DNA from 3 places in the Agromyces cerinus genome. Region 3 is predicted to be linked to each of the others. Evidence: predicted binding sites of a transcription regulator. Region 3 holds the regulator's gene; each other region holds the start of a gene.
What was found. The regulator LexA, encoded in region 3, represses DNA repair genes until DNA is damaged. The targets are predictions, from matches to a motif close to TCGAACANNTGTTCGA.
Positions count from the first base shown of each region.

Region 1: the regulator LexA is predicted to act here: its motif matches at 823-838, upstream of imuA' (DnaE2-dependent mutagenesis accessory factor ImuA').
Region 2: the regulator LexA is predicted to act here: its motif matches at 1,118-1,133, upstream of JOE59_RS13860 (HNH endonuclease signature motif containing protein).

Region 1 covers NZ_JAFBCT010000001.1:1,392,663-1,394,920, reverse strand. The annotation lists gene JOE59_RS06365 (M20/M25/M40 family metallo-hydrolase) at 1-454, opposite strand, end outside; tRNA gene JOE59_RS06360 (tRNA-Leu) at 568-651, shown strand; gene imuA' (DnaE2-dependent mutagenesis accessory factor ImuA') at 855-1,589, shown strand; gene JOE59_RS06350 (DNA polymerase Y family protein) at 1,589-2,258, shown strand, end outside.
Region 2 covers NZ_JAFBCT010000001.1:2,971,470-2,973,727, reverse strand. The annotation lists gene JOE59_RS13875 (NAD(P)-binding protein) at 1-93, shown strand, start outside; gene JOE59_RS13870 (ribonuclease FAU-1 family protein) at 131-691, shown strand; gene JOE59_RS13865 (pyrophosphohydrolase domain-containing protein) at 719-1,042, opposite strand; gene JOE59_RS13860 (HNH endonuclease signature motif containing protein) at 1,164-2,258, shown strand, end outside.
Region 3 covers NZ_JAFBCT010000001.1:1,775,567-1,777,824, reverse strand. The annotation lists gene JOE59_RS08265 (alpha/beta fold hydrolase) at 1-702, shown strand, start outside; gene lexA (transcriptional repressor LexA) at 764-1,441, opposite strand; gene JOE59_RS08255 (LysM peptidoglycan-binding domain-containing protein) at 1,708-2,124, shown strand; gene JOE59_RS08250 (histidinol-phosphate transaminase) at 2,179-2,258, shown strand, end outside.

The sequences.
Region 1 (2,258 bases), 380 kb from region 3:
AGAAGGCGACCACGAGGTCGCGCGCCGGCTGCGAGCCCGAGCCGATGATGTCGCCGAGGGCGGTCAGCATCATCGCGTCCATGTCCTTCATGTCGACGGCGCCGCGGCCCCACAGCATGCCGTCGCGCACCTCGCCCGCGAACGGGTCGACGCTCCAGTTGCGGGCGTCGGCCGGCACGACGTCGAGGTGGCCGTGCACGACCAGGGCTGGCTTGGACGAATCGCGGCCGGGCACGCGTGCGACGACGCTCGTGCGTCGCGGCTCGGGTTCGAAGAGCTGCGGGGCGAGGCCGAGCGCTGCCAGTCGCGCCTCGACGTACTCGGCGGCCTCGCGCTCGCCGTTGGCCCTGCCCTCGCCGTAGTTCGAGGTGTCGAAGCGGATCAGGTCGCGCGCGACGATCGCCGTCTCGTCGAGTTCTGCATCGGAAGGGGTGCCAGTGGGAGACGGGGCCATGCCCTTCACGGTAGCCGGGGCATCCGTGGTTGGCCACCGTGGTCGAAGGCACCTCTGAAACCGTGCTAATGTCTTCTCTCGGGCCACCGAGTGATCGGAACGGCCTGACACGAGCGCGGGTGGCGGAAATGGCAGACGCGCTAGCTTGAGGTGCTAGTGCCCTAACGGGCGTGGGGGTTCAAGTCCCCCCTCGCGCACGCTTGTGTCGAGAAGGCCGGATCAGTTTACTGATCCGGCCTTTTCGCATTTCCGGGCCTGGTTTCCGAAGTCGGCGCGAATGTTCTTTTTCGCGTTCCTTCACCCTCATCCGATGTCTGTCGCGAGGTCATCCGACGTTCTGGACGGTCGGCACTGCCGACTTGCCGTATTCGAACATGTGTTCGAAACTGTGAGGATGACCATGACCGCTCCCCTCGCTCCGGCCGATGCGCCATCGCGCGTCGAGGAGCTGCAGGCGCGCATCCGGGGCATGCAGGCGACGCGGCTCGAGTCGAAGACGGTGCCCACGCATCCGGCCTTCGAGCAGGTGCTGCCCGGCGGCAGCCTTCGCGAGGGCACGGTCGTCTCGGTCGAGGGGTCGACGACCCTGCTCATGGCCCTGCTCGCCGGCCCCTCGGCGAGCGGCCGTTGGGTCGCGGTGGCCGGCATGCCCGAGTTCGGCGTCGAGGCGGCCTCGCGGTTCGGCATCGACCTCGAACGGCTCGCGCTCGTGCCCGACCCGGGGCGGCAGTGGCTCGCCGTGGTCGCGGCGCTCGCCGACGTCATCCCCGTGGTCGCCGTGCGGCCGGTCGGCCGGGTCTCCCCCGCCGAGGCGTCGCGGTTGACCGCCCGGCTCAGGCAGCGCGGCACCGTGCTGCTCGTGGCCGGCCAGTGGCCGGGCAGCGACGCGAGCCTCGGCGTCGAGACGAGCGACTGGCACGGGCTCGAACTCGGACACGGGCACCTCAGCGACCGCGACGTCGTCGTCTCGGCGGGCGGGCGCGGAGAATTCGGGCGCCGAGGCCGTTCGCGACTCCGGCTGCCTGGGCGCTCACTCGAATTCGGGGTCGCGGCCGATGAGGCGGCACCGTCCGGCGAGCCGGTGCCGTTGGGCGAGCCGGTGCGCCTCGACGAGTACGTTCGGCGGGCGGTCTGATGGCGGTCGACCTCGTGCACGCCGACCCCACCCGCACGATCGTGCTCTGGTGCCCCGACTGGCCCGTGTTCGCGGCCTGCCGCGAATCGGGACTCGATCCCGATGCACCCGTCGCCCTCACCGTGGGCGGGCAGATCTACGCCTGCTCGGCCGCAGCGCGCCGCGACGGCGTGGTGCGGGGGCTGAAGCTCCGCGAGGCGCAGTACCGTTCCCCCGAGCTCGCCCTGCTCGACTACGACGCCTCGCTCGATGTGCGCGTCTTCGAGCCGGTCGTGCGGCGGGTCGAAGAGACGGTGCCCGGGGTGCAGCTCATCCGCCCCGGCACGCTCGCCATGCGGGCCCGCGGCCCGGCGAGGTACTACGGCGGTGAGGATGCCGCGGCGCGGGCCCTGCTCGACACCGTCGCCGCACTCGACGTGGTGGGCGCTCGGGTGGGGGTCGCCGACGGGCCGTTCGCGGCCGAGCAGGCGGCTCGGGCGGCGGGCGCCGGTGGTGCCGTGGGCGGCCCGGGCGAGTCCTCCGTGGGCATCGTCGCGCCCGGGGCATCCGCTGCCTTCATCGCACCGCTGCCGGTGCGCCTCGTCGTGGACGCTCGCATCGGCACCCTGCTGAACCGCCTCGGGGTGCGCACCCTCGGCGAGTTCGCGGCCCTGCCCGAAGCCGACGTGC
Region 2 (2,258 bases), 1.2 Mb from region 3:
AGCATCACGATCGCGAACTCGGATGCCGCGGCCTTCGGGTACACGCACGCTGCCGTCGACGAGGCGAGCCGTGCCGTCAGCGAGCTCGCCTGAGGAGCCGCCGGCGGAGGGCCTCGGATACGGTGATCCCGTGAATGTCGCCGACGACCGCCCCCGCACTCCCGGAGAACTCGTTCGCGTGCGCGCGATGAAGTGGCCCGAGCAGCCGCACTGGGAGTTCGACGGGCGCTGGCTCGGCTCCGACGCGCACGGCGACTGGGTCGGGTTCCCCGCGGGAACCCGGTTCGCTCGACCGGGGTACGCGTTCACCGCGACGTGGGACTCGGTGTCGCTCTTCCCGCGCGCGGGCTGGGCGGCCGCGTTCAACACGGGGCATCCGCGGGGGCTCGGCATCTACGTCGACGTCGCGACGGTTCCCGAGTGGCGAGCGGATGCCTCGGGCTCCGCGATCTCGACGGTCTCCTACGTCGATCTCGACCTCGATGTGGTCGAGCGCACGGGCGCACCGGCGTTCATCGACGACGAGGACGAGTTCGCCGAGCACTCGGTGGAGTTCGGCTACCCGCCCGAGGTCGTGGCGCGCGCGCGTGCCGATGCAGATGCCGTGCTGGCGGCGGTGCAGCGGCGCGAGGCGCCGTTCGACGGGGTGACGGCTGCGGGGTGGCTCGAGCGGTTGGTGCGACTCGGCTGACGTCCGGAGCGGCGGTCGCGGGCGGCATCATGACGGCTGGGTAGGTGCCTCGGTCCAGCGAAGCCACTTCGCCTCGATCGCGGCGGTGAGGTCGACGCCCTGGCTGCGAGCCAGGAGGAGCAGGTGGGCGAGGACGTCGGCGCATTCGTTCGCGAATGCCTCGCGCTTCTCCTCCTCGCTCAAGCCGCGGTCGCGCCCCATGCCCTTCAGATCCACGAATGCCTGAGTGAGTTCGCCGACCTCCTCCTGCAGCTTGAGCATGAACCATTCGTCGGTGCGGTTCAGATCGAACTTCGCGGCATAGGTGCGCGATACCGACTCGACCGTTACTGCGGCGGCATGGAGTTCCATGGGGAGAGGGTAGCGGACACGCCTCGAATGATTCGTATGTTTCTACGATTTACACGGAACTCTCAGAAGATTCTCTCGAACATACCTTCCATTTCGGGTCTCTCCCGCGGTAAAATGAGGCATGCCCGATGCGACCGCCGCACTCACCGAGTTGCGGTCGGCGTGCGCCGAGATCGACGGCGATTGGGCGAACGCGTTGCCGGGCGAATCGATCGATGCGCAGCATGACGTTCGCTCCATGAGCGGCGACGGGCTGGTGCGGGTGACCGAGTCGCTGGCCGAGCTGTCGCGTCGTGTGCAGGCGCTGCAGGCCAAGTGCGCCGCTGAACTCTCGAGGCGAGCCAGCATGGGTGGCGATGACGATGTTGCGCGCCGCCACGGCTACGCCTCGCCTGCACGTCTGATCGCGTCGGTCACGGGCGGCAGATTCAGCGACGCGGCCAAGCTCGTGGCAGTTGGGGAGGCGACCGCGTCGCGTGCATCGTTCACCGGCGAGACGCTGCCGGCACGGCATCCGCATCTGGCCTTCGGTCTGGAGAACGGCACGCTGTGCGTCGATGCTGCCGACACGATCCGTCGGTTCCTCGACGGCGTCGCCGTGCGCGCCGACCGAATCGAACTCGGTGACGCCGAGCGGTTCCTCGTCGAGCGGGCGCCGCTGGTCGGCGTCGACGGGCTCACCAGGCTGGTCAAGCAGCTGCAGGCGCGACTCGACCCCGACGGGGTGAAGCCGCGCGAAGACGAGCTGCGTTCGCAGCGGGGCCTGCGCATCTGGGAGGATCGCGCCGGCATGATCCAACTGCAGGGTGCGTTCGATCCGGCGAACGGTGCGCCGATCAAGCTCGCCGTCGAGGTGCTCGTCAGCGCAGAGCTGCACCGGGCACGCGATGCGAAGCGCGGGTTCGGTGCATCGGCCGATGGTGAGCACGCCCGCGCCGATGGCGAGCCCGATGTGCTCGGTGAGCCCGATGAGCTCTTCGACGAGCAGCGCACGATCGCTCAGATGAATGCCGATGCCCTCGCCGACATCGCTCGACTCTCGCTCGGGGCGAAGCAGGCGCCCGCGGCGCTCAGACAGGCCACGGTGGTCGCGCGCATCGACGCTGACTCGCTCGTCACCGGTCGAGGCCGTGCCACGATCGACGGCATCGATCAGCCGGTGTCGGTCGCGACCGCACGCGAGCTGGCGATGGCGGCCGGCATCAGCCCGTTGTTG
Region 3 (2,258 bases):
TCGGACTCGCGCGCCTGGCATCGCGTCACCGCCGAACTCGAGGCGCAGGGGTTCCGCGTGCTCGCGGTCGACCTCGCCGGCCACGGCCGCAGCCCGCGGGCTCTGCGCTATTCGCCGGCCGCGTGGGCGAGCGACGTCGTCGAGACACTCGAACCGCTGCTCGACGGGCCGCCCGACGTCGTCATGGGGCACTCGCTCGGCGGGCTCGTCGCAAGCCTCGTGGCCGACCGCCTCGCTCCTCGGGCCGCGATCTACATCGACCCGGCCTTCTCGTTCCCGAAGGGGGTCAAGGGGTGGGCCTTCAAGGCCTTCTTCGCCGTGGCGCCTCGGCCCCGGCGTTCGGCGCTCGTGCGCATGAACCCGAAGTGGAGTGCCGCCGACGTCGACATCGAACTCGCGACGCTGCGCGACTGGGACAAGCGCACGATCCTCGGCTTCACCGACACCCGGCCGCTCGTGCCGCCGGCCCGGCTCGTCGCCCCGACGCTCGTCGTGCTCGCCGAGAAGAGCCTGCTCATCACCGCGAAGGTCGCTCGTCAGCTACGACACCAGGGCATGACGGTCGAGACGGTGCAGGGCACCGGGCACACGGTGTTCCGCGACGACCACGCCGGCTTCATGGACGCCGTGCTCGGATGGCTGCGCGAGCTGTCTCCGCTGACGCCGGAGCAGGTGCCGGTCCGGGTGCACGCCGCCGCGTAGCGGGAGACATCCGCTCGCTCGCTGCCGCTGCCGGTGCGTGCGTCGGCTGCGTGCGTCGGTGTCAGACCGAGCGCAGCACAGCGACGATCTTGCCGAGCACCTCGGCGTGGTCGCCGACGATCGGTTCGAACGCGCTGTTGCGGGGGAGCAGCCAGGTGTGCCCGTCGCGCTGGCGGAACACCTTGACGGTGGCCTCGCCGTCGAGCATCGCCGCGACGATCTCGCCGTTCTCGGCGGTGCGCTGCGATCGCACGACGACCCAGTCGCCGTCGCAGATGGCGGCGTCGATCATGGAGTCGCCGACGACCTTCAACATGAACAGCTCGCCCTTGCCGACGAGCTGCCGGGGGAGCGGGAACACCTCGTCGACCTGCTGTTCGGCGGTGATCGGCACACCGGCCGCGATGCGCCCGACGAGGGGCACCATCGCCGCATCGCCGACCGGGGTCGGGTCGGACGATGTCGCCGGGCGGTCGGTGACGCCCGGCAGCTCGATGAGCACTTCGAGCGCACGCGGGCGGTTGGGGTCGCGCCGGAGGTAGCCGGCGAGTTCGAGCTGGTTGAGCTGGTGGGTCACGCTCGAGAGCGACGAGAGGCCGACAGCGTCGCCGATCTCGCGCATGCTCGGCGGGTAGCCGCGGCTCGAGACCGAACGCTGGATCATCTCGAGGATGGCGATCTGCTTCGCGCTCAGACTCTTGCGGCGGCGCGGCCTGCCGGCTGCCTGCACGTCGTCGATGTCGGTGCTCAACGTCTTCGCCCCTCGTAGCGGCCACGCGGCCGGATGTCGGTGGTGTCTGGTCGACTGTCTTCCAGACATTCGAAACTGTATCCGTCTCGCGTGCGTGCGGCAAACATCTGTTCGAGTGTGTCGGAGATCCGGTTTCCCGGGTTTCCGGAGTTTCATCCTTGCCATGTTCGAAATTCGAATGTATGTTCGGAACAGAGTTTCGCATCCGGTCCTCCCGGCCGAGGGCCGGATGCGACTCCTACAGGAGGTGTGACATGAGCGCAGCGATCGCAACGACCGGCTTCCAGCCCTCGCGGGCCCTCCCGCGTGAATCGGCTCGGAGCAACGACTCGACATCGAGCACGGTGGTGCGCACCCGCCTTCGGCTGACCCGCCGCGGTCGCATCGTCTTCACCGCGCTCGCGCCGCTTCCGCTCGTGATCTGGGCGTTCGTCGTGGTGCTCGGGTCGGGGACTGCCGCCGCCGATGTCGACTCCGTCGGTGCGGCCTTCGAGGCGGCATCCTTCGAATACGTGACCGTCGGCCAGGGCGACTCGCTCTGGGCGATCGCCGAATCGGTCGACCCCAGTGGCGACGTGCGCGAGGTCATCGAAGAGATCATCCGGCTCAACGGTCTCGACGACGCGGTCGTCGAGCCCGGGCAGCGGCTCGCGTTGCCGCTCGCCCCGTGACCGTCGGCGCGTGACGAGCGGCTGAAACACTCGGGCGAGCCTCGTTAGGCTTGCATGGTGACGAGTCTCGAAGACCTCCCCATCCGCGACGACCTCCGTGGTCGCACCCCGTACGGGGCACCGCAGCAGGCCGT